3 regions of the Scandinavium manionii genome follow, and region 2 is predicted to be linked to each of the others. Evidence: riboswitches for the same ligand, from Rfam matches in the RefSeq annotation. Region 2 holds a riboswitch; each other region holds the start of a gene.
The links. Region 2 has a riboswitch for thiamine pyrophosphate ahead of thiM (hydroxyethylthiazole kinase). Riboswitches for the same ligand answer to the same signal wherever they lie in the genome.
Positions count from the first base shown of each region.

Region 1 (9,935 bases), on a different contig from region 2:
GGACGGACGCGTTAAGACGCTGCACCCGAAAGTACACGGTGGGATCCTCGGCCGTCGCGGTCAGGATGATTCCATTATGGAAACACACGGGATCGCGCCGATCGATATGGTTGTCGTTAACCTTTACCCGTTTGCCCAGACCGTTGCCCGCGAAGGCTGCTCTCTGGAAGATGCAGTTGAGAATATCGATATTGGTGGCCCAACGATGGTTCGCTCCGCTGCCAAGAACCATAAAGATGTGGCGATCGTAGTAAAGAGCAGCGACTACGCTTCTATTATTAGTGAGATGGATGCTCAGGAAGGCTCTCTCTCTCTCGAAACCCGTTTCGATCTCGCCATTAAAGCCTTCGAGCACACCGCAGCCTACGACAGCATGATTGCCAACTACTTCGGCAGCCTGGTCCCGGCCTATCACGGTGAAACCAAGCAACCAGCCGGTCGCTTCCCGCGTACCCTGAACCTGAACTTCATTAAGAAGCAGGATATGCGCTACGGTGAAAACAGCCATCAGCAGGCAGCCTTCTATATAGAAGAAGAAATAAAGGAAGCGTCCGTCGCTACCGCACAACAGGTGCAGGGAAAAGCGCTTTCCTATAACAACATCGCCGATACCGATGCCGCCCTGGAATGTGTGAAGGAATTCAGCGAACCGGCCTGTGTGATCGTCAAGCACGCCAACCCATGCGGTGTGGCGGTTAGCGGCTCCATTTTGGATGCATACGATCGCGCGTACAAAACCGACCCGACTTCTGCGTTCGGCGGCATTATTGCCTTTAACCGCGAACTGGATGCCGAAACGGCACAGGCCATCATCTCCCGCCAGTTCGTGGAAGTGATCATTGCACCATCTGCGTCTGAAGAAGCGCTGAAAATCACTACGGCGAAACAAAACGTCCGCGTGCTGACCTGCGGCCAGTGGGATACCCGCCTGGCCGGTCTCGATTTCAAACGTGTTAACGGTGGCCTTCTTGTTCAGGACCGTGATTTGGGCATGGTGACCGCTGGTGAACTGCGCGTGGTCAGCAAACGCCAGCCGAGCGAACAGGAACTGCGTGACGCGCTGTTCTGCTGGAAAGTGGCCAAGTTCGTTAAATCTAACGCCATCGTTTATGCCAAAGAGAACATGACCATTGGTATAGGCGCCGGTCAGATGAGCCGCGTGTACTCCGCGAAAATTGCCGGGATTAAAGCGGCCGATGAAGGCCTGGAAGTAAAAGGCTCCGCGATGGCGTCCGATGCCTTCTTCCCGTTCCGCGATGGTATTGATGCCGCAGCATCCGTAGGCGTGACCTGCGTTATCCAGCCTGGCGGTTCCATCCGCGATGAAGAAGTCATTGCTGCGGCTGATGAACACGGCATCGCGATGATCTTCACTGACATGCGCCACTTCCGCCATTAATTCCCGGAGCAGACAATGAAAGTTTTAGTAATTGGTAACGGCGGGCGTGAGCACGCCCTGGCGTGGAAAGCGGCGCAGTCGCCGCTGGTTGAGACCGTATTCGTAGCACCGGGCAATGCGGGCACCGCACTTGAGCCGACGCTGCAAAACGTGGCGATTAACGCCACCGATATTCCGGCGCTGCTGGACTTCGCACTAAGTGAAAAGATTGGCCTGACTATCGTTGGTCCGGAAACGCCGCTGGTGCTGGGTGTCGTTGATGCGTTCCGCAACGCGGGCCTGACCATTTTCGGCCCAACGCAAGCCGCTGCACAGCTGGAAGGCTCCAAGGCGTTCACCAAAGACTTCCTGGCGCGCCATAAGATCCCAACAGCTGAATACCAGAACTTTACCGAGGTTGAACCCGCGCTGGGTTATCTGCGCGAGAAAGGCGCGCCGATCGTTATCAAAGCCGACGGTCTGGCCGCAGGTAAAGGCGTTATTGTCGCAATGACGCTGGAAGAAGCCGAAGCCGCGGTCCACGACATGCTGGCGGGTAATGCGTTTGGCGATGCGGGCCACCGGATCGTAATCGAAGAGTTTCTCGATGGTGAAGAAGCCAGCTTTATCGTGATGGTCGATGGCGAGAATGTACTGCCAATGGCCACCAGCCAGGATCATAAACGCGTAGGCGATGGCGATACCGGGCCAAATACCGGCGGCATGGGTGCGTATTCTCCGGCGCCAGTGGTGACCGACGACGTTCACCAGCGCACCATGGATCGCGTTATCTGGCCAACCGTGCGCGGCATGGCGGCGGAAGGCAACATCTATACTGGTTTCCTGTATGCCGGACTGATGATTGATAAAGAAGGCAATCCGAAGGTTATCGAGTTCAACTGCCGTTTTGGCGACCCGGAAACACAACCTATTATGCTGCGCCTGCAGTCTGACCTGGTTGAACTGTGCCTCGCGGCCTGCGAAGGCAAACTGGATGAGAAAACTTCCCGTTGGGATCCACGCGCATCGCTTGGTGTGGTGATGGCCGCAGGTGGCTATCCTGGCAACTATCGCAACGGCGACGAAATTCACGGTCTGCCGCTGGAAGAAGTTGAAGGCGGGAAAGTGTTCCAGGCTGGCACTACGCTGTCGAATGACGATCGCGTATTGACCAACGGCGGTCGCGTCCTTTGCGTCACGGCGCTGGGCGAAACCGTGGCCGACGCGCAGAAACGTGCTTACCAGTTAATGCAGGATATTCACTGGGAAGGCAGCTTTAGCCGGAAAGATATTGGTTACCGCGCGATTGCGCGTGAGCAAGGCAAGTAATCCTGATCATTCGCCCTTTCCCGCGTGGAGAGGGCAACTCTTCTTAGAAACTCTTTTCCGTCGGCTGCCAGGTGCAGAAATCTTCATTCGCCACCAGCAACAGCTGCGAACCTTCCGGCGCTTCCAGCCACGCCACGTTCACTTCCACCGAGGAATGACTCTGACGTCGTTCGATGTGACTTATTGCATGTGCTTCTAAATCAGGCTTGATCGTCTGCCCTTCGCAGGTCGTCACGGTGTGATTTGCATGCCAGCGTCCCTGACGCAGTACCACACGGCCCTGACGCAGTGCATCGCTGGTCTGACGGATTTGCTGCGCCTGGTAGCGATATAACGCTATCTGGTCGTTTGAAAGCTGCTGTTTTTGCCCGTCGACTTCACGTTGCATAAAGCTCAGGTCGCCGTGGTCATCAAAACGCACGCGAATGTGTTCCGGCGGCTTGCCGTAAATATTGAGTTCAATCAGAGAGAGCGTATCGCCCTGCCAGCGGTATTCGCTGGTTGACGTGTTCCCGCTGCGCCACGGGCTGAATGCCGCGAGCATATGGGTTTCATTGTCGGAATCTTTACGCCAGATGCGCACTGCGCCCTGGTTGTCTGCATAACCGCTGGCTGTAAATGGCGGCAGAGACGAATTGTGGCTACAGGCAGACAGTAGCAACGCACCAGCCAGCGTCAGCGAGCGACGCCAGATGGACAAAAGGGGCGAAACCGCCCCTTCGTTTAAACTGTTCACCGGCACGCAGTCTTACTTAACTGCGTCTTTCAGAGCTTTACCAGAAACAAATGCCGGCACGTTAGCTGCGGCGATTTTGATTTCGTTACCGGTCTGCGGGTTGCGGCCAGTACGCTCAGCGCGGTGGTTCACTTTGAAGGTACCGAAACCAACCAGTTGTACAGCATCACCTTCTTTCAGAGACTCAGTAATTGCAGCCAGAGTAGATTCCAGGGCAGATTTAGCCTGTGCTTTTGACAGGTCAGCCTTGTCCGCAATTACATCAATCAGTTGAGTCTTGTTCATATGTTATCCTTACAATGTGTTTATCGCTTGCTAAGCATCGAGTGCGACGGAAATGCCAAAAAAGCACTCTCCTGCATACACGCACCGATAGCCACTTTTTTTCGCCTTCCAAATGTAGACCAGACGGGGGGCAGATGTGAAGCCTTCAGGCACGACAATTCGGACTGAATGTCACGTTTTGTGGCTTCATTGATTAAAATTTATGCCGATATTACTCTCGCCAGCCTCACGGAGGTCTGCGCGCAGCCCTTTTATCAGTTCAAGATCGCGTTCTTCGCACTCTGCCAGAAGCCTGAAAATTTCCCACTGGATGTCCCATTCCTGCTCAACTGCTGGGTTTTCTTTCAGCTCTTCATCTGTCATTTCGCGACCGGCCTGGGTCATTTCAAGCATCGCGACGGTCGTAATAGAAGACTTGCTGACTTCAATGGCATGCTCGAGGGTTTCACCACTCAGACGCGAATGCACCAGTTCACTCAATGCCACGCAGGCATCAATCGCCGGGTACACACCGTACATGTCGAAATCATCCGCAACCGGGATCGCTTCTTCCAGCTTTTCGAGCTGACTGTCGAAGTTTACCTTGGCGTCCTTCACGGTCAGGGTTTCCCAGATAAGATCGAGAATACGACGATAAATCTGCCCATCGGCAAATTCAGTCTGCTGACAGAACATGGCGTAGTTCGGATACATGCGCTCGCACAGGCAAGCCATGAAGGTCACATGCTGCCAGCTTTCCAGCTTCTCAAGGCGCAGATGAATCGGGTTTTGTAACATGATGAGCTCTCGAATGCGTTAATTAGCGGCAGTTTACCTGAATCAGGGCTGAATTGCTTGCCAACGCAGGAAGGCAGGCCTTCCGGAGGCAACTGCATCGGCCCAGCGGGTAGGTTCCGGGAGACGATAGCCCTGCATGCAGCGCTGAACCCACGCCAAAGCGCTGTCCTGGCTGACGCGATGTCCGGTGGCGATAAACAGCGGATTACAGCGCGCTTTGCTGCGCCAGACCCAACCCAATTGTTCCTGTTTATCCATCAGTGGTGCCAGGGCGTCCGGTTCGGCAGACAACGGTTCGAACTTACCGCACAGGCGTTTTTTCGCCACGCCGATCGTCGGAACGTCCACCAGCAAACCAAAGTGGCTGGCGACACCCAAACGCCGCGGATGGGAAATGCCGTGGCCATCGACAAACAGTAAATCAGGTTTACGGGAAAGTTGCTCCCACGCCGCCAGCAGCGCGGGATATTCACGGAATGACAGGAAGCCGGGGATGTAAGGCATGGTGGTAGGAATACGCGCTATCTGGTATTCCACCAATTCGAGGCCCGGATAGGTCAACAGGACGATGGCCGCGCGGGTTATCTCGCCACCCTGCTCGAATCCCACATCAGCACCGCCGATGAGCCTCGGAGGATCTTCAGAAAAACGATCCTCGCGGATCACGGACGACGCTAACGCCCGCTGTTGTTCACGAAGACCCGCAAGATCCATAATTCGTCCTTAGCGATGATACTGCGGCGACAGACGGTGTACGGCATCAACGAATGCCCCCGCGTGTTCTGGTGGTACATCCTGATGGATGCCGTGGCCAAGGTTAAACACGTGCCCTTCTCCCTCGCCAAATCCAGCCAGAATGGTCGCGACTTCTTCTTCGATGCGTGCAGGCTGCGCGTACAGCATCGACGGGTCCATATTGCCTTGTAGCGCAACTTTATTCCCCACGCGACGACGCGCATCAGCAATATCCGTGGTCCAGTCGAGGCCCAGCGCATCGCAGCCGGTTTCTGCCATCGCTTCCAGCCATTGCCCGCCGCCTTTAGTAAACAGCGTTACCGGCACGCGACGGCCTTCGTTTTCACGCAGCAGGCCATCAATAATTTTGTGCATGTAGTAGAGGGAGAACTGCTGATAGTCACGCCCGGTCAGCACGCCGCCCCAGGTGTCGAAAATCATCACCGATTGCGCCCCAGCTTTGATTTGCGCGTTCAGATACAGCGTGACGCTCTTCGCCAGTTTATCGAGCAGCAGATGCAGCGCCTGCGGATCAGCATACATCATCTTTTTGATCACGGTAAACGCTTTACTGCTGCCGCCTTCAACCATGTAAGTGGCCAGCGTCCACGGGCTGCCGGAGAAACCAATCAGCGGCACTTCGCCCTTCAGTTCACGGCGAATGGTCCGCACCGCGTTCATCACGTAGCCCAGTTCCTGTTCTGGATCCGGCACTGGCAACTTTTCTATATCAGCCTTGGTTTTCAACGGGGAAGTAAAACGCGGGCCTTCACCGGTTTCAAAATACAGGCCCAGCCCCATCGCATCAGGAATGGTCAGAATGTCCGAGAAGAGGATCGCCGCATCCAGCGGGAAACGGCGCAATGGCTGCAACGTCACTTCGCAGGCCAGCTCCGCGTTTTTGCACAGCGACATAAAATCGCCCGCTTCGGCACGCGTGGCTTTGTACTCCGGCAAATAGCGGCCCGCTTGTCTCATCATCCAGACAGGGGTGATATCAACAGGCTGGCGCAGCAGCGCACGCAGATAACGATCGTTCTTCAGTTCGGTCATGTTTGCAGTTCCTTTATGCGTCATGCGGGAAGTGTACCATCACTCATAGTCTGCCCGACACATCGCCACCGTATCTTCAATCAAACGACGCGCCACGGTGCCCGGCGGGGGCAACAGCGGCAAGTTGTCATAGCGATACCAGTTGGCTTCAATCAGCTCTTTCGGGTCGATCACGATATCGCCGCTGTCGTAATCAGCCATATAAGCCGTCATCAGCGACTGCGGGAACGGCCACGGTTGCGAGGTCACATAGCGAAGATTTTTAACGCGGATACTGCTCTCTTCCATCACTTCTCGCGCCACCGCCTGTTCGAGGGTTTCCCCCACTTCGACAAACCCCGCCAGCACCGTGTGCACGCCGTTGCGATGGCGCGAGTGCTGGGCCAGTAGAATCGAATCATCGCGGCGGATAGCCACAATAATGCACGGCGCAATTTGCGGGTAATAACGCTCGCGGCAGTGACTGCATAGCATCGCCCATTCGGTTTTGCTCGGGTGCATGGTGTGCCCACAGTATCCGCAGAATTTATGGGAGCGATAAAACTCCGTCAGCTGAACGCCGCGCCCGGCAAGCTGGAACAACCCCACGTCCTGATCCAGCACCTGACGAACCGTGCCCATATCCTGGCGTCGCGCCTGCTGAATCAGCCAAACGGGTTCTCCCTGCCATTCCCCGATTGGCATCGCATTCAGACCGACAAGATCGAATTTTTCCGCCTCGCCATGCGGCAACTCGCCGCCAGGCAGCCATAATTTCTGTTCGTGGCTGACAATCCACCAGCCGCTATCTAATTTTTCAATTATACGATCCATATCTATTGCACTACCTTCGCTTCACTGGCACTTTGTTAACAGTGCTTTTACATTTTTGGGTAAGCCGGTTTTGCTCTTTCACATGCGGAGTCCATCATGCTAAACCAGTTAGAAAGCCTGACAGAGCGCGTCGGCGGCAGCCACCAGCTTGTTGATCAATGGCTTCAGGTACGTAAACAGTTGATCGTCGCCTATTACAATCTGGTTGGCATTAAGCCTGGCAAAGGATCGTATATGCGTCTGAACGAGAAAGCACTGGACGATTTTTGTCAGCGCCTGGTGGATTATCTCTCCGCCGGCCATTTCAGTATTTATGAACGCATTGTCGGCGAATTGAAAGGTGAAAACCCACTTTTGGCGGCAACAAAGCTCTATCCGCAACTCGAAGGCAACACCCAGCAAATTATGGAAATGTATGATTCCAGTCTGGAAACCGCCATTGATGACGACAATTGCATGGAGTTTCAACGGGTGTTATCCGGTCTCGGCGAAGCGCTCGCTGCCCGCTTTACGCTGGAAGACAGCCTGATTGCGCTGGCACTGGATAACAAGCTAAACGGCAGCGCGAACGATGAAAATCAGATTGCGCGTCCTGCTTGAGTTCTTAAGCGTTAACGAGTAATTTACATTCTTCACCTCGCCGCTGGCGGGGTTTTATCTTGTCGGAGTGCCCATTTGGGCTGAGACCGTTAATTCGGGATCCGCGGAACCTGATCAGGTTAGTACCTGCGAAGGGAACAAGAGTCACACATTTTTACGTCGCCTGATGGCGCGCGTAATCTCTTAGTTCATCCGTCGTCTGACAAGCCATTTCCTCCATACACTGGAATGCGCTATGTCTACTACTAAACTCTCCCGCCGCGAACAGCGTGCACACGCCCAACACTTTATCGATACCCTCGAAGGTACGGCTTTCCCCAACTCAAAACGGATTTATCTCAATGGTTCTCGCGACGATATTCGCGTGCCGATGCGTGAAATCCAGCTCAGCCCAACGCTCCTTGGCGGCTCCAAAGATAACCCTCAGTTCGAACAAAACGAAGCCGTGCCGGTGTATGACACTTCCGGCCCGTATGGCGATCCGGATATTGCGATCAACGTGCAGCAGGGCCTGGCCAAAGTGCGCCAGCCGTGGATTGACGCGCGCCATGATAGCGAACCGCTGGATGAACGCAGCTCCGCTTACACCAAACAACGTTTGGCCGACGATGGCCTCGACGAACTGCGGTTCACCGGCCTGCTGACGCCCAAACGCGCCGTCGCGGGAAAATGCGTGACCCAGCTGCACTACGCCCGTCAGGGGATCGTCACCCCTGAAATGGAATTCATCGCCATTCGCGAAAACATGGGCCGCGAGCGCATTCGTGGCGAAGTGTTACGCCACCAGCATCCGGGCGAAGGTTTTGGCGCGCGTCTGCCAGAAAACATCACTCCAGAATTTGTACGCGATGAAGTCGCCGCCGGTCGCGCCATCATTCCAGCCAACATCAATCATCCGGAATCTGAACCGATGATCATCGGCCGCAATTTTCTGGTGAAGGTTAACGCCAATATCGGCAACTCGGCGGTCACGTCGTCCATCGAAGAAGAAGTGGAAAAACTGGTGTGGTCGACGCGCTGGGGCGCAGACACGGTGATGGATTTATCCACCGGGCGCTACATCCACGAAACCCGCGAGTGGATCCTGCGCAACAGCCCGGTGCCGATTGGCACGGTGCCGATTTATCAGGCGCTGGAGAAAGTGAACGGTATTGCCGAAGACCTGACGTGGGAAGCATTCCGCGACACGCTTCTCGAACAGGCGGAACAGGGAGTAGATTACTTCACCATTCACGCGGGCGTTCTGCTGCGCTACGTACCGATGACCGCCAAACGCCTGACCGGCATCGTTTCCCGCGGCGGCTCAATCATGGCGAAATGGTGTTTGTCGCACCATCAGGAAAACTTCCTGTATCAGCATTTCCGCGACATTTGCGAAATCTGTGCCGCGTACGATGTGTCCCTCTCGCTGGGCGACGGCCTACGCCCAGGATCCATTCAGGATGCCAACGACGAAGCACAGTTTGCCGAGCTGCATACCCTTGGCGAACTGACCAAAATCGCCTGGGAATACGACGTACAGGTGATGATTGAAGGCCCGGGCCACGTGCCGATGCAGATGATCCGCCGCAACATGACCGAAGAACTGGAACACTGCCACGAAGCGCCGTTCTACACGCTGGGGCCGTTGACCACCGATATCGCACCGGGCTATGACCATTTCACCTCCGGGATTGGCGCGGCGATGATTGGCTGGTTCGGCTGTGCGATGCTGTGCTACGTCACACCAAAAGAGCATCTCGGATTACCGAATAAAGAAGACGTTAAACAAGGGCTTATCACCTACAAAATTGCCGCCCACGCGGCTGATCTGGCGAAGGGCCATCCGGGTGCGCAAATCCGCGATAACGCCATGTCGAAGGCGCGCTTTGAATTCCGCTGGGAAGACCAGTTCAACCTGGCGCTCGATCCGTTCACCGCCCGTGCCTATCACGACGAAACCCTGCCGCAGGAATCCGGCAAAGTGGCGCACTTCTGCTCGATGTGCGGGCCGAAGTTCTGCTCGATGAAAATATCCCAGGAAGTGCGCGACTACGCGGCGGCGCAGACCATCGAAGTGGGCATGGCGGATATGTCAGAAAACTTCCGCGCCAAAGGTGGCGAAATCTATCTGCGTAAGGAGGAAGCCTGATGATTCAGCCTGATTTCCCTGCGGTGCCGCAGCGCCTGGGCCTTTATCCGGTCGTCGACAGCGTGGAGTGGATTGCGCGTTTGCTGGACGTCGGCGTG
Region 1 is NZ_JALIGC010000025.1:577-10,511, forward strand. It holds gene purH (bifunctional phosphoribosylaminoimidazolecarboxamide formyltransferase/IMP cyclohydrolase) at 1-1,399, shown strand, start outside; gene purD (phosphoribosylamine--glycine ligase) at 1,415-2,707, shown strand; gene MUU51_RS00270 (DUF1481 domain-containing protein) at 2,751-3,443, opposite strand; gene hupA (nucleoid-associated protein HU-alpha) at 3,456-3,728, opposite strand; gene MUU51_RS00280 (YjaG family protein) at 3,915-4,505, opposite strand; gene nfi (deoxyribonuclease V) at 4,548-5,219, opposite strand; gene hemE (uroporphyrinogen decarboxylase) at 5,229-6,293, opposite strand; gene nudC (NAD(+) diphosphatase) at 6,333-7,106, opposite strand; gene rsd (sigma D regulator) at 7,203-7,706, shown strand; TPP riboswitch at 7,760-7,860, shown strand; gene thiC (phosphomethylpyrimidine synthase ThiC) at 7,942-9,837, shown strand; gene thiE (thiamine phosphate synthase) at 9,837-9,935, shown strand, end outside.
Region 1: it holds a riboswitch for thiamine pyrophosphate, as region 2 does, so the genes downstream of both, thiC (phosphomethylpyrimidine synthase ThiC) here and thiM (hydroxyethylthiazole kinase) in region 2, are expected to answer to the same signal.

Region 2 (9,935 bases):
TACAACTGAGGCTTTTAATTTCACCAAACAAATTGTCAATGACATACCGCCAGTGACAAATCATATCCAGAATAATGCCGCCGCCCTCTTCACTGCGATAATTCCAGGATGGACGCTGGGTGGGCTGCAGATTGCCTTCAAACACCCAATAGCCGAACTCACCGCGTACGGATAGCACTTTACCGAAGAAACCGGATTCATTAAGCAGTTTGAGTTTCTGCAAACCCGGTAGCCATAGCTTGTCCTGCACCACGCCATGACAAACGCCTTTCTCACGGGCGAAATGGTATAAATCCAGGGCTTCATCCAGGCTCATCGCCACCGGTTTTTCGCTGTAAACGTGTTTCCCTTTGCTGATTGCTTTTTTCAGAAGAGCAGGGCGGGCCTGCGTGGTAGCGGCATCAAAAAAGATAATGTCGTTGGGATTGTTCAGCGCCTCATCAAGGTCTGTTCCCCAGCGTTCGATCCCAAACTCTTGCGCCAGCGCGGCCATTTTCTCCGCATTGCGACCAATTAAAATCGGATCCGGCATCAGGCGATCGCCATTTGCCAGCATCACGCCACCTTGCTGGCGAATGCTGACGATCGAACGGATTAAGTGCTGATTCTTCCCCATGCGTCCGGTTACGCCATGCATGATAATGCCAACGGAAATCTGAGACATTCATTCACCTCATTATCAAATTTTATGATTGACGCACTCCTTGAAGGAGTCACCAACCGGGTTAATACTATTCAACTAACTGGTTGATGATTTCATCATAGGATCCCGATCCTATTCTGACTTTGACACACTTCACATAACCAACTAGTTGGTTGAAAATGAGTTGAGACTTGTTTTACCGCCAAATTGAGGCACTATAATGTTAAAAAAAGCAGGGAAAGACGAGGAATGGAGCGTGGTTAAAAAGACGGAAAACGATAAAAACGCGTCTGCCGATAAACAGATTCGTATTCTTCAGGCGGCGCGCGCTGAGTTTGCTGAGAAAGGTTTTGATGGCGCACGGGTAGACAGTATTGCCGCCCGTGCTCATGCCAATAAACAGCTTATTTATTACTATTTTACCAACAAAGATGTGCTGTTTACCCGGGTGCTGGAAGATGCCTACCGGGATATCCGTAAGCATGAGGCTGCGTTGTTACTGGATGATTTTCCTGCCGATGAAGCGATTCTGAAACTGGTTGAGTTTACCTGGCAATATTATCTCAAAAATCCAGAATTCATTCGCTTGCTGAATAGTGAGAACCAGTTAAAAGCCCGGCATCTTAAAGATTCTGCGGTGACTGTCGGTATCAACCAAAGCTGGATAAGCATCACTAAAAGTCTTCTGGAACGCGGGAGCCGTGAAGGAACGGTCAGACCCCATCTCGACGTCATGCAACTCAACATCAACATTTCGGCACTGGGCTTCTTTTATCTGATCAACCAGTCGACGCTGTCCATCCTGTATCAAAAGGATCTCAGTGAGAAAGCCGCGCTGGATGAACGCCTTCGGGTGATGAAAGAGTGCATCGCCGCATGGATAAAACCATGAGGATAGGGTGGCTTTATACAATCTGGCGAGCGCTAGCCTGTCAATTACGAAAATCTCTACTACCGTGGCGATCTGATCAGCTTCGACATTAATCGAGCCTTTAACGTGATTCCTTTTTTCGGAAAAGCTCTTATAGTTCAAATAATTTAAGTTGGACTAAATATTTATAAGCGTTTCCAATATTGTTAGGCAGTCAATAAATATTTTCTTCGGCCCTTGGTTTTCATCGGTGTCTTAACGAAGGCCGCTTTACCGTTTACAAGACTTCCCGCTGGCATTACTATCCTGTCCAGGGATTAACGAAATATTAATCCCAACCTATTGATTTTGATTTAAATGACTCGGGGTGCCCTTCTTCGTTGAAGGCTGAGAAATACCCGTACCACCTGATCTGGATAATGCCAGCGTAGGGAAGTCAGAAACCCGCGCAGGGTATCGCTTCTTACCGACTGGCAGGAGCGACCCATGCAACCCGAACTTCTAAGTTCCGCGCAACTTGCGCACACTTCACATCTTTTACGCGACCGTTCGCCACTCGTTCACTGCATGACCAATGACGTGGTGCAAACCTTCACCGCCAATGTGTTGCTGGCGCTGGGCGCATCTCCGGCGATGGTCATTGACGCCGAAGAAGCCCCGCAGTTTACGACTCTCGCTGACGCGCTGCTGATTAATGTCGGTACGCTGACCCAATCACGTGCGGCGGCGATGCGTTCCGCCGTGGAAAGTGCGAACGCGAACCACAAACCCTGGACGCTGGACCCGGTAGCGGTCGGCGCGCTTAGCCTGCGCACTGAATTTTGTCAGCAGTTACTGGCGCTTTCGCCTGCCGCCATTCGTGGCAATGCCTCCGAAATTCTGGCGCTGGCGGGCATGAGCCACGGCGGGCGTGGTGTCGACACCACAGATACCGCGGCGGCGGCGTTACCCGCAGCACAGGCGTTGGCGCGACAATTTTCTACAGTGGTAGCGGTAACCGGTGAAGTGGATTACATCACCGACGGGCGGCGCACGGCGAGTGTGAAGGGCGGTTCCTCACTGATGACGCGCGTGGTGGGCACCGGTTGTGCGTTGTCGGCAGTCGTGGCGGCGAGTTGCGCGTTATCGGGCGACCGGCTCGATAATATCGCTGCGGCCTGCGGATTAATGAAACAGGCTGGTGGTGTTGCAACGGAAAACAGCAATGGGCCTGGCAGTTTTGTCGCCGCCTTCCTCGACGCGCTTTACGCAGAGGGTCAGCCATGAAACGGATTAACGCACTCACCATCGCCGGAACCGACCCGAGCGGCGGGGCAGGGATTCAGGCAGATCTGAAAACTTTCTCTGCGCTGGGCGCTTACGGCTGTTCGGTCGTGACGGCGCTGGTGGCGCAGAATACGCGGGGCGTGCAGTCGGTTTATCGGATCGAACCTGATTTTGTCGCTGCCCAGCTGGATTCGGTGTTCAGCGACGTACGAATCGACACCACCAAAATCGGGATGCTGGCGGAAACGGATATCGTGGAAGCCGTTGCGGAACGCCTGGCGCGCTATCGCATCGAAAACGTGGTGCTCGACACCGTCATGCTGGCGAAAAGCGGCGATCCGCTGTTGTCTGCCTCGGCGGTCGCCACGTTGCGCAGCCGACTTTTACCGCAGGTTTCACTGATTACGCCAAATTTGCCGGAGGCCGCCGCGCTACTGGAAGCGCCGCACGCGCAAAACGAACGCGAAATGCTCGAGCAGGGCCGCGCGCTGAGGGCGCTGGGATGCGAAGCGGTGCTGATGAAAGGCGGGCATCTGGATGATGCTGAAAGCCCGGACTGGCTGTTTACCGCTGAGGGAGAAATGCGGTTCACCGCGCCGCGCGTGCAGACCAAAAATACTCACGGCACCGGCTGCACGCTGTCGGCGGCGTTAGCGGCGCTGCGCCCGCGTCACGCAAACTGGCTGGAAACGGTGCCTGAAGCCAAGCGCTGGCTGTCGGCGGCGCTTTCCGCGGCGGATTCTCTGGAGGTCGGTCACGGAATTGGCCCGGTGCATCATTTTCACGCGTGGTGGTAGTATACTGGCTGAAACTGTCTGTCAGGAAAACCAGAGATGGAACAAGCGCATACCCGGCTTCTCGCCCAACTGAACGAGCGCATCGCCGCCGCCGATAATACGCCGCTGTACCTGAAATTTGCCGAAACGGTAAAGAACGCGGTGCGCAGCGGTTGGCTTGAGCATGGCAATATTCTGCCCGGTGAGCGCGACCTCAGCCAGCTGACCGGCGTTTCGCGTATTACCGTGCGAAAGGCGATGCAAACCCTGGAAGACGAAGGCGTGGTGACGCGCGCCCGCGGCTACGGGACGCAAATCAACAACATCTTTGAATACTCGCTGAAGGAAGCGCGGGGGTTTTCTCAGCAGGTGGTGGTGCGCGGCAAAAAACCGGACACGCTGTGGGTCAACAAACGGGTCGTTGAATGCCCAGCGGAGGTGGCCGAACAGCTGGCGCTGGCGCCGAAAAGCGAGGTATTTTTGCTCAAGCGCATTCGTTACGTGGATGAAGAGGCGGTGTCGATTGAAGAGTCGTGGGTGCCATCGCACCTGATTGCGGACGCCGATGACATCGGGATTTCGCTGTACGACTACTTTCGCAGCCAGCATATTTTCCCGCAGCGGACCCGCTCGCGAGTCAGCGCCCGGATGCCGGACGCTGAGTTTCAGTCGCACATCAAAATGGATGACAAAATCCCGGTGCTGGTGATCAAACAGGTGGCGCTGGATCAGCAGCAGCGGCCGATTGAATACAGCATCAGCTACTGCCGCAGCGATTTATACGTGTTTGTGTGCGAGGAGTAATTCCTCGCGCGTAGGCGCGCAGTCACCGCCCCGGTGGCTGACCACCCACGACGCCACCGCATTACCGAGCGTCACCGCGTCGGCCAGCGACCAGCCTGCGGATAACCCCGCCAGCACGCCGCCCGCATGGCTGTCGCCCGCGCCGATGGTGTCGACCACCGTCGTTGGAAACGCTTCTGCCTGCCCACATGCCTCAGCGCTGAAATACCATGCCCCGTCTTTATCCTGACGCACAATCAGTGGCGCATTCCAGCGTGCAAGCCAGGCTTTGCCCAGTGGCGCTGTATCCGCCGGGATTTTCATTTGTCCGGCGACAATCTCCGCTTCCTGGCGATTAAGCGTGATAAGCGGTTTGCAGGCCATGATCCGCTCAAACAGTTGCGCAGGCACATCGGCAATGCGCGGTCCGAAATCAATCAGCGCCGTCACGTCGGGCGTCGATTCCAGCCAGCTAATCAGCAACTCAGCGCAGGGGGCGGTGAGCTGATAACCGGAAAGATACACCAGCCCGTTTGCGTCACGCGGCAGACGCGCCAGCCAGTCGTCATTCCAGGCATTCTCCACCCCAGTGAACGACATAAACGTGCGTTCTCCGTCCGGCTCGATCAGCGCCAGACACCAGCCGTTATCGCCTTTGTCGGTGTCGATAATGCTGCTAATGCCCTGGCGGGAAAGATTGTTGCGCACGATGTCGGCCCACACGCCCTGGCCGAGCGGCAGGGCGTTACAGGCGTCAATGCCCAGACGTTTCAGCGCCACGGCGACGTTCAGCGCGCAGCCGCCAATATTGACGCTTTGCTGTTGTAATTCGATATCGCAGCCGCGCCACGGCAGGGCATAGGCGTCGGCGATGACGTCAATCACCGCCGAGCCGATAACCGTCACCGGGCGCTGCTGGCGAAGCTCGCTCAGTGTGTCGCTCAGCATGTTTCCTCCCGCCGTTGACGATAGCCCAGCAGGGCCGTGGCGTAGCGGCCAAAGTCCAGCTGATTCACGTCGTCGAGTTCCTGTTTCAGTGCCGGGTCGATACCGTCAATGCCGTGCAGCGCGCCGCAAATCGCCGTGGCCATCGCGCCGATGGTATCGGTATCGCCGCCGAGGTTGGCGCATAAAATGGCGCAGCGGTTCGGGTCCGTTTGTGCCAGTTCGACCATCGCCACCGCACAAGCGACCGATTCGATGGTGCTGGTACCCGCCCCGACCAGTTGATAAAGCTGTTCGCTGGCAGACTCCACGCCGTTAGCCTCGCGCACAGTTTTCAGCGCCAGTTCGATACGCATCGCCAGCGAGGCGTTGAAAGTGGTGACGCGCTTTTCCTGTGCCTGACGGGCAATGGCGGGCAGCACATCGACAATGTTCTGCCAGTTGTCACCATCAATCGCGCGGGACACCGCCCAGCCGATCACCGTCGCGCCGGCAATCGCTAAATCGGATTTATGCGTCGGGCTTGAGGCCAGCGCAATGTCATCAATAAAGGTGTCGAGACAGGTGGTGGGTAACACGCAGCCGAGCGGTGAAACGCGCATCGCCGCGCCGTTGGTCACGCCGTTATTTTCCAGTTCGCTCACCGGTTTACCATCACGAATGGCGTTCAGCGCGATTTTTGAGGTCGGGCCGAGCACGTTTTTGTTGAAGGCGTCAAAGCCTTCCGCCCATGCAAGAATGTGGCGGCCAATCACGTCCGGGACGATGTCGCCATCGCATTCGATCAGCGCATCCGCCAGACACAGCGCCATCGACGTGTCGTCGGTAAACTCCGCGCGTTTGAAATAACAAGCGGCGTTGTTCTCCGCCGGGCCATCGAGAAAACGGTCGATCCAGCCGAAGTGTGCTTTCACGCGGGAGCGGGGCCACAGTTCAGAGGGCATCCCCATCGCATCGCCTAACGCCTGACCGTACAGGGCACCGAGAATTCGTTGGTGTTTCATTTCACTTCCTCATGTGTCATCGCCATGTCGCGTTCGTCGTTGTCGACGTGGACGGCGGTAATGTCTTTGTCCGATTCGCGGAAGAACAGCATAAACAGCACAGCAATCACTGCGATCATGATTGCGCCGAAGGTCCACATGCCTGCCCAGTTAAAGGTCAGCCCATTGACGGGCGTCTTGTAGGCGAACATTTTTTCCATCATCACCCCGCCAAGACGGTAGCCAAGCAGGCTACCAAAGCCCTGACAGCACAGGGTTATCAGGCCCTGTGCGGCATTACGCATCTGCACTGGCGCTTTCTTGTCGACGTAGATATACGCCGTGACGTAGTAAAAATCGTAGCTCACGCCGTGCAGCAGAATTCCGAGGAAAAGCAGGCCGTAGGTAAAGTATTGTTCTGCGCCGCCGTAGACGAAAAAGCCGTAGCGAATGGCCGCTGTCACCAGACCCAGTAATAATACCTTTTTAATACCAAAGCGCTTTATGAAGAACGGTAGCGCCAGCATAAAGAAGATTTCGGAAAACTGGCCGAGCGTCATCCAGCCGGTAGCGTTATGCATCCCGACTTCGGTCAGATAGCCGTTGGCGAAGATGTAGTAGAACGCCAGCGGCATCGCGAACAGGAACGAGCAGAAGAAAAAGACGAGGAAATTTTTGTCACGCAGGAGCACCAGCGCGTCTAATCCAAGCATCACTTTCAGGCTCATTTTGCCGGTGCTTTTCGGCGGCGTATTCGGCAGGAACAGCGCGAATACGCCCAGCAACGCAGAGCTCGCGGCGGTGATCAGCAGCGGAATGCTGGTCGGTGAAATGTCGTTGTAGCCCATCATCTGCGGCAGGAACCCGCACACCAGGCCTGAGGCAATCCAGCCGACGGTACCCATCACACGAATGCGTGGGAAGTCGCGTTCGACGTCCGGCACGTGAGAAAATGCGATGCTGTTGGTCAGGGCGATGGTTGGCATATAGGTCAGCGAGTACGCCAGCAGCAGCGGGAAGAAGCCGCTGAACGTTGTCTGCTGCGCGGCGAAGAACATCAAAATCGCTCCGGCGAACATCAGCACCGCCAGGACTTTTTGCGCCGGGAAGAAGCGGTCCGTCAGCGAGCCGACGAGAATAGGTGAGAGGATCGCGGCGATGGCGGTACAGGCATAAGACCAGCCGATTTCTCCGGCGCTAAAGCCGTTTTTGCTCAGCCATAGCCACAGCGGTACAAACCACGCGCCCCAGATAAACCACTCCACGAACATCATGAACGACAGCTTTACTGTAGTTTTCATCTTTAAATCCTTCATGACAGGTAAGGTACACCTGCACACTACCATTTAATAATACCTTTTAAATACCTTTAAGGTGATTCCTTGAGCGACTTAACATTTTTCCACACCTGAATCGAGCCAGCGGAATGTGCTTAAAAGACTCGAATAACCTGGAAAAATCTGCCTCAGGAGACCAGGCTTAGTGTTGCCTGAAAAACAGGCACAGGACATTCATTGCCAGCCTGGCTGGCACTTACGGGAGTTATCGCTATGACTGATATTGCGCAGTTGCTTGGCAAAGACGCCGACAGCCTTTTACAGCATCGTTGTATGACCATTCCGTCCGGGCAGCTCCATCTTCCCGGTTCCGATTACGTCGATCGCGTGATGATTGACAACAATCGTCCCCCAGCCGTACTGCGAAACATGCAGACCCTGTATAACACCGGGCGTCTGGCGGGCACCGGCTATCTCTCTATTTTACCGGTAGACCAGGGCGTTGAGCACTCAGCGGGCGCATCGTTTGCTGCAAATCCGCTCTATTTCGACCCAAAAAACATTGTTGAGCTGGCGATTGAAGCGGGCTGTAACTGCGTGGCCTCAACGTATGGCGTGCTGGCGAGCGTATCGCGCCGTTACGCGCATCGAATTCCGTTCCTCGTGAAGCTGAATCACAACGAGACGCTGAGCTACCCGAATACCTTCGACCAGACGCTGTACGCCAGCGTAGAGCAGGCATTCAACATGGGCGCGGTGGCGGTAGGGGCGACCATTTATTTTGGTTCGGAAGAGTCACGTCGACAGATTGAAGAGATTTCTGCGGCCTTTGAGCGTGCGCATGAACTCGGCATGGTGACCGTGCTGTGGGCGTATCTGCGTAATTCCGGCTTCAAAAAAGATGGCGTGGATTACCACGTTTCTGCGGATTTAACCGGTCAGGCCAACCATCTGGCGGCCACTATCGGTGCGGATATCGTGAAGCAGAAAATGGCGGAAAATAACGGTGGCTACAAAGCGGTGAATTTCGGCTATACCGACGAACGCGTGTACAGCAAACTCACCACCGACAACCCAATCGATCTGGTGCGTTACCAGCTGGCGAACTGCTATATGGGTCGCGCGGGCCTGATTAACTCCGGCGGTGCCGCTGGTGATAACGATCAGGTCGACGCCGTTCGTACCGCGGTTATCAACAAACGCGCGGGCGGGATGGGGCTGATCCTCGGCCGTAAAGCCTTCAAGAAATCGATGGCTGACGGCGTGAAGTTGATTAACTCCGTGCAGGATGTCTATCTTGACGAAAAAGTGACGATTGCCTGATATACCCCTGAATAAAAAAGCCTCCAGACATCGGGAGGCTTTTTTTCTGTCAGCGCAACAACGGACAGCCCGGCGGCAGACGACAGCGCAGGGCGTTGGGCAGAATTTCTATGCGGAAATCGCGGCCCGTTTTGGGTTCGCCGTCGAGATTAAAGGTGATGTCGTGCGGCGCAGTGATTTCAAACCACGACGACACGCCGTCTATCAGGTTCGGATTTTCTTCCGGGCGCGAGAGGGTGGAGAACAGCGCGGGCAGCAGTTCCTCGCCGGTGAAAATGCGCAGGTGCAGCAGGCCGTCGTTGATTAACGCTTCCGGGCAAAGCTGCTGCCCGCCACCGGCCTGACGCCCGTTACCGATGCCAATTACCAGCGCGTCACCCTGCCAGTAAAAACCTTCGCCACGAATTTCACAGCGGTCGGCTTTCAGGGTGTCCATACGCATCAAACCGTGGATCAGATACGACACGCCGCCGAGCGCGGCTTTCAGTTTTTCCGGCGTTTCACTGGTGATGCGCGTGCCAAAACCGCCGGTCGCCATGTTGATAAAGCAGGTTTTATCGTTGACCTGGGCGATATCAATTTCAGTCGCGTTCCCGGCGATCGCCAGTTTCAGGGCTTTGCTCAGATCGTCGGGCACGCCGACGCTGGTGGCAAAATCGTTGGCGGTGCCGAGCGGCAGAAGGCCAAGCGCCGGAATGTGGCTGTGTTGGCAATGGATAATTGCGGTCGCGACTTCATTAATGGTGCCGTCACCGCCGCCCGCGATAACTGTCGCCACGCCTGACTCGCAGGCTTCGTCCAGATAACGCGCCGCATCGCCTTTCTCCCAGGTGACGCGGACATGGATTTCCACGCCTTCGTTACGCAACTGGGTGATGGCTTCACGCAGCTCCGGGTTTCCGGCTCCTTTGCCATTTAAGATCAACATGCTGGGTGGAAAGTCAGTCATCCTTTTTATCCAAATTATTCAACATGATAAAAAGTGTACCTTATGAACTGGGGTTGTGCATGAGACCAGGCTGAAATACATGGGCGTCGTGATGCTTTTCTGAACCTGCATCACGACGC
Region 2 is NZ_JALIGC010000039.1:488,562-498,496, forward strand. It holds gene MUU51_RS16700 (Gfo/Idh/MocA family protein) at 1-664, opposite strand, end outside; gene MUU51_RS16705 (TetR/AcrR family transcriptional regulator) at 864-1,535, shown strand; TPP riboswitch at 1,868-1,965, shown strand; gene thiM (hydroxyethylthiazole kinase) at 2,001-2,780, shown strand; gene thiD (bifunctional hydroxymethylpyrimidine kinase/phosphomethylpyrimidine kinase) at 2,777-3,577, shown strand; gene MUU51_RS16720 (GntR family transcriptional regulator) at 3,614-4,360, shown strand; gene MUU51_RS16725 (PfkB family carbohydrate kinase) at 4,334-5,287, opposite strand; gene MUU51_RS16730 (ADP-ribosylglycohydrolase family protein) at 5,281-6,288, opposite strand; gene MUU51_RS16735 (nucleoside permease) at 6,285-7,568, opposite strand; gene fbaB (class I fructose-bisphosphate aldolase) at 7,818-8,867, shown strand; gene yegS (lipid kinase YegS) at 8,917-9,816, opposite strand.

Region 3 (9,935 bases), on a different contig from region 2:
TGCCCAGTTCGATACGCGCGGCATCCAGCACATTCTGGCGTTTATCTCCGTGCACCTGTGCCGCCGCCGTCAGGCGATAGCTGCTTTCGTATTCATCGACCAGCGCACTGATATCGCCGTCGCTGATTTCATTGACAACCTGCACTAAATCGCCCACTGCCCAGGTATTCACCGAGAAGCCAAATTTAATCTGCGCCGCCACTTTATCGCCGTCAGTCACCGCGACTTCGCGCATGTTGTCGCCGAAACGCACCACTTTCAGCTGGCGGGTGTCCTGTTTGGAAACTGCCTGGCGCATCCATGAGCCAATGCGCTGATGCGCCTGTTTGTCCTGCCAGTGGCCGGTGACGACGCCGTGCTGCTGACGCATACGCGCGCCGATGAAACCGAACTCGCGGCCGCCGTGCGCGGTCTGGTTGAGGTTCATAAAGTCCATATCGATGCTGTCCCACGGCAGGGCCGCGTTAAACTGGGTATGGAATTGCAGCAGCGGTTTATTGAGGATTGTCAGACCGTTGATCCACATTTTGGCTGGAGAGAAGGTGTGCAGCCACACCACCATACCGGCGCATTTATCGTCGTAATTGGCATCACGACAGATAGCGGAAATTTCGTCCGGCGTGGTGCCAAGCGGTTTCAGCACCAGCTTACACGGCAGTTTGGCTTCGGCATTCAGCGCATTAACGACGTGTTCCGCATGCTGTGTCACCTGACGCAGCGTTTCCGGGCCATACAGATGCTGGCTGCCAATCACAAACCACACTTCGTAGTTGTTAAAGATTGAGTTGTTAAAAATCGTCATCTTCATTTCCTTAATGAGTCATTGCTGCCTGAACCACCGGCTTGCTTTCCGTCGGGGCTGCAGAAGGGAGATAGTGTTGTTCGGCGCTTTTCGCCCATTGCTGGTAGCGCTGATAAAGCTGTTCAAAACGCAGGGCCTGAGCAGGGCGAGGCTCGAGCGTGTGCTCGACGCGACTGGCCATTTGCTGCTGCGCTTGTGGAATATCGGCGTGAACGCCTGCGGCCACGGCGGCAAAAATGGCGGCTCCCAGCGCACAGCACTGGTCAGAGGCGACGATTTGCAGTGGGCGATTGAGCACATCGCTGCAGGCCTGCATGATTTCGACGTTTTTACGGGCGATACCGCCCAGCGCCATCACGTTGTTCACCGGGATGCCCTGCGAGGTGAAGCACTCCATAATGGCGCGCGCGCCAAAGGCGGTGGCGGCGACCAGGCCGCCGAACAGGGCCGGAGCATCCGTCGCCAGGTTCAGGTCGGTAATCACGCCCTTCAGACGCTGGTTCGCATTCGGTGTGCGTCGGCCGTTAAACCAATCGAGGACTACCGGCAGATGTTCGAGAGAAGGTTGTTGCGCCCAGGCGGCGGTCAGCGCAGGCAGAAGCTGTTTCTGACTGGCTTTGATGTGTTCTTTCAGTTCAGGATGCTGGGTGGCGAGTTGCTCCAGCGGCCAGCCGAGAATGCGGCCAAACCAGGCGTAGATATCGCCAAAGGCAGACTGCCCGGCTTCCATCCCGATGAAGTCTGGCGTCACGCTGCCGTCCACCTGCCCGCAGATACCCTGCACGGTGCGGTCGCCGACGCTGGATTTGTCAGCGATCAGGATGTCGCAGGTCGAGGTGCCAATGACTTTGACCAGGGTATTCGGCTGCGCACCGGCCCCGACGGCACCCATATGGCAGTCAAACGCGCCGCCGGAAATGACCACGCTTTCAGGCAGGCCCAGGCGCTGCGCCCAGTCGGCGCTGAGCGTGCCCACCGGGATATCGGCAGTCCAGGTGTCGGTAAACAGCGGGTAATCGAGATGCTGATTGAGCAGCGGATCGAGCGCATCAAAGAAGCTGGCTGGCGGCAGGCCGTTCCAGCTTTCATGCCACAGGGATTTGTGTCCGGCGCTACAACGCCCGCGACGAATATCCTGCGGACGGGTGGTGCCGGAAAGCAGGGCAGGCACCCAATCGCACAATTCAATCCAGGAGGTGGCTGCCTGCGCCACGCTGCTGTCGGCGCGAGTCACATGCAGGATTTTTGCCCAGAACCATTCGCTGGAGTATATCCCGCCGATGTAGCGCGAGTAATCAACGTTACCCGGCTGATGGCACAGGCGGGTGATGGCTTCGGCTTCTTCGACGGCGGTGTGATCTTTCCACAGCACAAACATGGCGTTTGGGTTGTCGGAGAACTCAGGGCGTAGCGCCAGCACGTTGCCGTTGGCGTCAATCGGGGCCGGAGTTGAGCCGGTGCTGTCTACACCGATCCCGATGACCTCCGCCCGGCGAGAGCCGAGTTCGTCCAGCACGCTTTTCAGCGCAGTTTCCATTGACTCGATGTAGTCGAGAGGATGATGGCGGAACTGATTATTAGGGGCGTCGCAGTAGCGACCTTCCTGCCAGCGCGGATACCATTCCACGCTGGTGGCGATTTCATTCCCGGTGGCACATTCCACCGCCAGCGCTCGCACTGAATCACTACCAAAGTCGAGGCCAATTGCTATTGCCATCGTGTTGCTCCATGAAGAATGTCAGACATGGTGAAACAGTAGATATCAGGGAAAAAAAACGTCAGGCGGGAACCGCTAATCTTATGGATAATAATGCTGTGCCATTGCAAAGTGTGACGGCGTGCAAATATTCTCGTAGGCCATTTCGCCCTTTTTCACTTCGCTGGCAATATGGACAATTGATTTCCTGATGAGCATGCTGAGCGAGTATTTTTATGCCTGAACTCCAGAATGACCCGCTGTTACCCGGCTACTCTTTTAACGCCCATTTGGTGGCGGGGCTGACGCCAATTGAGGCCGAAGGCTATCTCGATTTTTTCGTGGACAGGCCGCTCGGCATGAAGGGATATATCCTCAACCTCACGGTGCGGGGAGAAGGGGTTATCGACAATCAGGGGCAACAGTTTGTATGCCGTCCGGGGGATATCTTGCTGTTTCCACCGGGCGAAGTTCATCACTACGGCCGTCACCCCGAGGCCAGTGAGTGGTATCACCAGTGGGTGTACTTCCGTCCACGCGCTTACTGGCACGAATGGCTGGCGTGGCCCGCGTTGTTTGCGCAGACCGGGTTTTATCGTCCAGACGATGCGCACCAGGCGCAGTTTGCCGAACTGTTTGGGCAGATAATCGATGCCGGGCAGGGCGTTGGGCGATATTCCGAATTACTGGCAATCAATCTGCTGGAACAGCTTTTACTGCGGCGTATGGAGGTCATCAACGAATCGCTGCTTCCGCCGATGGACCACCGGGTGCGCGATGCTTGCCAGTACATCAGCGATCATCTGGCGGACAGCCACTTTGATATTGCCAGCGTTGCGCAGCATGTGTGTCTGTCGCCGTCACGCCTGTCGCACCTGTTCCGCCAGCAGCTCGGCGTCAGCGTGCTGAGCTGGCGCGAAGACCAGCGCATCAGCCAGGCGAAGCTGTTGTTGAGCACGACCCGGATGCCAATCGCCAGCGTAGGGCGCAACGTCGGCTTCGAAGATCAGCTCTACTTTTCCCGCGTTTTCAAGAAGTGTACCGGTGCCAGCCCAAGCGAGTTTCGTGCTGGTGTAAACAATGTGTGAAAAAAGTGAACCCCTTTACGCGAATGCGGGTCATAACCTGTAAACTATTCAGACAATTGACGGCTTGACGAAGTAGGTGCCCCTCGGGAGAATCCCTGCTTCGTTTTCCTGGCGGGTACTCTATGCAAGCATTGCTGGAACATTTCATTACGCAGTCGGTGATGTATTCATTGATTGCGGTCGCGATGGTCGCATTTCTCGAGTCGCTGGCGCTGGTTGGGCTGATCCTGCCAGGCACCATTATGATGTCGGCGCTGGGCGCCCTGATTGGCAGCGGAGAAGTGAATTTCTGGCAGGCGTGGCTGGCGGGAATTATCGGCTGCCTGCTCGGGGACTGGATCTCTTTCTGGCTCGGCTGGCGTTTTAAAAAGCCGCTGCACCGCTGGTCGTTCATGAAAAAGAACAAAGCGCTGCTGGATAAAACCGAGCATGCGCTGCATCAGCACAGCATGATTACCGTGTTGATTGGGCGCTTCATTGGCCCGACACGTCCGCTGGTGCCGATGGTGGCCGGGATGCTCGACCTGCCGGTGTCCAAATTTATCATTCCTAATATCATCGGCTGCCTGTTCTGGCCGCCGGTCTACTTCCTGCCGGGCATCCTTGCCGGGGCGGCCATTGATATTCCTGCTGATGAACAAAGCGGTAGCTTTAAGTGGCTGCTGCTGCTGGCGGCAGGGATGGTGTGGTTAACAGCATGGCTCGGCTGGCGCTTATGGCGCAGCGGTAAATCAGGCAGCGATCGCCTGACGCGCTATTTGCCGCGCGCGCGTCTGCTTTGGCTGACGCCGTTGCTGTCGGTGTTGACCGTCGTGTCGTTGTATATGCTGTTCAAACATCCGCTGATGCCGGTGTATCTGGACATTCTCGGTAACGTTATTGCCCGCTGATACCTAACAGATGCGATGCGCTGGCTTTGCCGCTGAGCAACTCCTCCGTGGCACCGTCCCAGGCAATTCGCCCATCAGCTACCACCAGCGAGCGTGGAGCAATGCTAAGCGCATCCTCCACGCTGTGTGACACCATTAACAGCGTCAACTGCTGGCGGCGGCAGACGTCGCTGACTAACTTCAGCATCTCCTGACGCAGCGCCGGATCGAGTGCTGAAAACGGTTCATCCAGTAACAACACCGGCTGCTCACGCACCAGACAACGGGCCAACGCCGCACGCTGACGTTGCCCGCCTGACAACTCGCCCGGCACCCTTTCCAGCAGTGACTCAATTCCCATCTGATTGGCGATCACGTCCAGTTTAAGCTGCTGCGCGGCGTTCAGTTTCAGCCCCGGATGCATGCCGAGGCCAATGTTCTGCCGCACCGTCAGGTGGCTGAAAAGATTATTCTCCTGAAACAGCATCGACACCGGACGTTTTGCGGGCGGCGTGTCGGTATGCGGCTGATTGCCGATAAAAAGCGTCCCGCTTTCCGGGGTTAGAAAACCGGCGATCAGATTCAGCAGCGTACTTTTACCGGCGCCGCTTGGGCCGAGCACCGCGATGTGCTCCCCCTGTTTTACGGTGAGGGAAAAACGCATCGGCAGATGCTCGTAAAGCCAGGTGACATCATTCAGTTTTAGCATCACGACCCGGAAGTTTTTCAATAACGGTGAATAACAGGAAGCACAGCAGCAGCAGGATAAAGGCGGTTACGGCTCCGTCCTGGCTGCGATAGGCGCCAATCTGCTGATAAAGATAGAACGGTAGGGTGCGGAAATCCTCGTTGCCAAACAGTGCTACTACGCCAAAATCGCCAATCGACAACACGCAGGCAAACGCCAGCGCCTGTGCCATAGGCCGTTTCAGCGCGCGCAACTCCACCACCCGAAAACGGGTAAAGCCTTGCATCCCGAGCGACTGACATAGCAGGCTGTAACGCGCGGTGGCGTCGCGCATCGGGCTTTCCAGCACCTTCAGCGCATAGGGGATAGCCATCAGCGCATTGGTGAAAATCACAATTCCGTCGGCGGTGCTCGGTAAACCAACGCTATTGTTGAGCAGTAAAAAAAAGCCCGTCGCTAGCACGATGCCCGGCATGGCGAGAATTAGCATTCCGCTCAGTTCCAGCGCTTGCCCGGCCAGATTTCGCTTCCTGGCATGCAGTTCGCGACTGCTCCACAGCAGCATCAAGGTCAGCGTAATACATAAAAAACCTGCAGCCACCGCGATGCGTAGTGACGTCCACACCGCCTGCCAGAGTACCGGCTGCGCCAGTACCTGCGGCAGGCTGCGGTTCAGGCCATCGGCAATCACCGCCATCAGCGGCGGCAGCAGCAGCAGCAGGGCGAGGGCGATCAGCGTGATATCAATAACGCGGCTGTGCAGCCTGTCGTCCGGATCGCGCCAGCCGACGTGCTGAGTGTTTCCCGGCATCAGCGATTTGCTCAGGCGTTGGCTGATGAGCATCAACCCCAGACAGCACAGCATCTGGACGATCGCCAGCATCGCCGCGCGGCCCGGGTCATAATCAAAATTGAGCGCCTGATAGATGGCAAGCTCAATGGTGGTGGCCTGCGGACCACCGCCGAGCGACAGCACGGTAGCGAAACTCGCGAAGCACAGCATGAAAATAAGTGCGGCAATCGCCGGAATTTGTCGCCGCATCCACGGCCATTCGACGAAGCGGAAAAAGGTGAAGCCGCGCATCCCTAGCTGCGCCGCCAGTTGGCGCTGCTCGCCAGGAATTTGCTCCAGCGCCTGCAATAGCAAACGCGTCGCCATCGGCATATTAAAGAATACATGCGCCAGCAAAATGCCCTGTAAACCGTAAGGCGAGAATGTCCATTCCCAACCGAATAAGTGCCACAACTGGGCCAGCCAGCCCTGTCGCCCGTAAACGCTGAGAATGCCAAACACCGCCACCAATACCGGCAGAATTAAGGTCATCGCGCACAGGCGAAGCAGGATTTGACGGCCCGGGAATCGGCGTCGATATAGCGAGCGGGCGAGGAAAATGGCCGGAATAACCGACAGCGTGGCGGAGAGAAACGCCTGCCAGAAGGAGAATCTGACCACGTGCCACAGATAGCTGTCGTGCAGAAAACGGCTCCAGCTTGCCGACGGAGCGTTAAACCACAAGGCCAGAAACGCGGCCAGCGCGACGGCCACCATTAAGGTCGCAACCGTCACGCCTGGCAGCAGCCAGCCGGCGATTACTGGCTGACGGCGCGTTGCCATTCGGCAATCCAGTTCTGACGTTCGGAGGCGACCTGCTGCGGCGTGTATTCCAGCGTATTTTTCGGTTTCACCAGGCCGTTAAAAGCGTCTGGCAGCGTGACCTGAGTGACCGGATACATCCAGTTGCCGGTCGGGATCGCCTTCTGGAACGCCGGGCTAACCATGAATTTCAGGAATTTTTCGGCCAGCTCAGGCTGTTTGCTTGAAGCGGTGCGCGCGGCAACTTCCACCTGCAAGTAATGGCCTTCGGCAAAATCGGCGGCGGCGTAGTTATCTTTTTTCTCTTCGATAATGTGATACGCCGGGGAAGTGGTGTAGCTCAGTACCAGATCGCTTTCGCCTTTCAGGAACAGGCCGTAAGCCTCGCTCCAGCCTTTGGTGACGGTGACGGTTTTGGCGGCCAGTTTCTGCCACGCTTCAGGGGTATTGTCGCCGTACACTTTTTGCATCCACAGCAGCAGGCCCAGACCTGGCGTGCTGGTGCGAGGATCTTCATAGATAACGCGCCATTTCTGCGGGCTTTCGACCAGGTCTTTCAGGCTCTTCGGTGGATTCTTCAGCTTGTTCTTGTCATAGACGAACGCAAAGTAGCCGTAGTCGAACGGGACGAAGGTGTCATTTTTCCATCCGCCTGGTACATTAACGCCGGTGGTCGGCACGCCGCTTTTGGCGAACAGCCCGGTTTGCGTGGCGGCGTCGAGCAGATTGTTGTCGAGCCCCAGAACCACGTCGGCTTTGCTGTTTTTGCCTTCCATACGCAGACGGTTGAGTAGCGACACGCCGTCTTCCAGCGCCACGTATTTCAGCTCGCAGTTGCAGTCGGTTTCAAAGGCTTTTTTCACCGCAGGCCCTGGTCCCCAGTCGGCGGAGAAAGAATCATAGGTATAAACGGTGAGAACAGGCTTCGCGAAAACGGGTACGCTCGCCAGGAACAGTAACGGCAGGAATTTTTTAAGCACTTTGCACCTCAAATTAAGGGGTGGCAAAGGATTTTGAGTGAGCCCCAAATCCCTTCGCCGGCGTTATCCGGATCAGGTTCGACGGGTATTATCTCAGCCCATACACTTCATCCTTCAAGCTGCCTCTGCGTTGGCTTCTGCATCTCGAATGATTTTGTATATCAGCACCCCGTTGAGAACGGCGCTATTGTAATGAGTTTGTGACTTTTCAGAAAGCCTTATGGATCCGGCGGGGCAAACCATGCCGATTTAAAGTCAAACCAGCCCAGGGTGTTCATGCGCAGGCCGCGCATACTTCGCTGTCCTTGAATGCGCAGCCAGTGGTGAATCAGTGGCACCACCGAACGTTGGGCTATCAACTGTTGTGACCAGTTGGCCAGATTTATCTCTCCGGACTGCCAGTCGGCGGCGGCCTGCTGCCAGTCCAGCGGAATACAGTGCTGAATTAGCGGCACTTCGAACAGATGGGCAAACAGCGAGAAATCCAGTGGCAGTGTGAAGTTGGCGCTGTTTAACCACATGTCGCTGTGAATATCGCCGAGATGCCACTCGTCGTAGTTTATCTCCCGGATCTCCAGCGTCACCTGATGCTCGGCGAGTAGGCGACTCATGATCAGCCCAATGTTTTTGTGTTCAAGATGTTCCCGATAATAGGTCAGCGTCAGCGTTTCCAGCCCAGCGGGTTTGTCGCCCTTGCCCGGACGCGCATGGTGCCAGCGCGGCAACAGGCCGTAAGCCGGAAACCAGTCACCCTGATACTGCTCGTCGGCGTGGTACAGCAGATTGGCAGGAGAGAGAATTTGGCTGACCCAGCGGCGAACGTCGTCAGACACCCCTTTCTGGCTGCGGGCATCAAACAGCAGGTAATAGCAGCCTTCCTCCAGGCGACTTTCGACCGCTTTTTCGCCTTCGGTCGAGCCTTCCAGCGTCAGGCCGCAGGTCACTTCGTCCCCGATTTCCGGCAGTACCCACACATTCACTTCATCGATCAGCGCGCGATAGCCGAAGAAGTCGTCAAAGGCGTGGATTTTGAGTTGGTTCTGATTATTGCGCGAAACGGCGTAAGGCCCGGTGCCCACCGGCATGCTGGAAAAGTTGTTCATGGTTTCCCATTCGCGCGGCAGGATCATCGCCGGGATATGACCCAGCAGCCACGGTAGCCAGACATCGGGGCGAGAAAGGTGAATATCCAGCGTCCAGGTGGTAGGCGATTCGATGCGGGTAATGTGGGAATACAGCGGTAGGGGATTGATTCGCTGTAAGGAGTGAACCACATCGTCCATCTCCAGTTCACGACCGTGATGAAAATGAATGCCTGGACGAAGATAAAAACGCCAGTGCAAAGGGGAAATTTGCTGCCAGTGATGCGCAATATCCGCTTCCAGTTCCCCATTTTCCTCATTTATACGGGTCAATGCGCTGAAAATTTGCCGCGCAATGTGGGTTTCCGAGCGCCGTAAAGGCGTGCCGGGCAGTAAATTACGCATCGGGCGGTAGTAAAGCACCCGCATAATGTGTCGCCCCTGACGGAAACTGCGGCCCAGATGTGAGACCAGCATTTGCCGCACGGTGGCTTTATCGCCCACCAGTTGCACCAGTTGATCGATTCTGTCTTGCTCAAGTAAGTCTTCCGCCCGCTGCTGCTGGAGCGCCAGCCCGGTATAGAGAAACGTCAGGCGGGACCGCTTGCCACGCCCGGCTTCCGCCTGCCAGGTCAGCCAACCGCGGTCCTCCATGGTGTTCAACAACGTTCGCATATGGCGACGCGAACAGCTGAGCAGTTCGGCCAGCTCGTTGAGCGTGGTGTCATGGGATTTCCCGTCACAGCATTGCCATAAACGGATGAACTGTTGTTGCAGACGACCAGAGGACATAAAAGGGGAACTCCTGACGAAAACCCAGCAATTTATTTATCCTCATATTAAGCCAATAATCAATCTCGATGAAGTGAGGAGATGAATATGAAGAAGCTAACTGCTTGTGAGTTTTATCGACAGTACTTTTCGGCGACGCAGGGAGCGTCATGGCTGGCCCGCCTGGTCGCAGGAACGCGCCTGAAAATGCTGGAAGATTTGATGCAGTGGGACGTTACATGCCCGGCTTCGGATCCTCATTAACTTGACTTGATCATGTGTGACTGAGTATTGGTATCAGGCGATAGCCTTGAAAGACCCGCCAGCAGAATGCTTCTGCTGGCTTTTTTCGTTTCCCTTTTGCG
Region 3 is NZ_JALIGC010000038.1:143,574-153,508, reverse strand. It holds gene araA (L-arabinose isomerase) at 1-802, opposite strand, end outside; gene araB (ribulokinase) at 813-2,519, opposite strand; gene araC (arabinose operon transcriptional regulator AraC) at 2,735-3,586, shown strand; gene MUU51_RS12590 (DedA family protein) at 3,709-4,476, shown strand; gene thiQ (thiamine ABC transporter ATP-binding protein ThiQ) at 4,463-5,164, opposite strand; gene thiP (thiamine/thiamine pyrophosphate ABC transporter permease ThiP) at 5,148-6,758, opposite strand; gene thiB (thiamine ABC transporter substrate binding subunit) at 6,734-7,717, opposite strand; TPP riboswitch at 7,749-7,899, opposite strand; gene sgrR (HTH-type transcriptional regulator SgrR) at 7,936-9,591, opposite strand; gene sgrT (glucose uptake inhibitor SgrT) at 9,679-9,834, shown strand.
Region 3: it holds a riboswitch for thiamine pyrophosphate, as region 2 does, so the genes downstream of both, thiB (thiamine ABC transporter substrate binding subunit) here and thiM (hydroxyethylthiazole kinase) in region 2, are expected to answer to the same signal.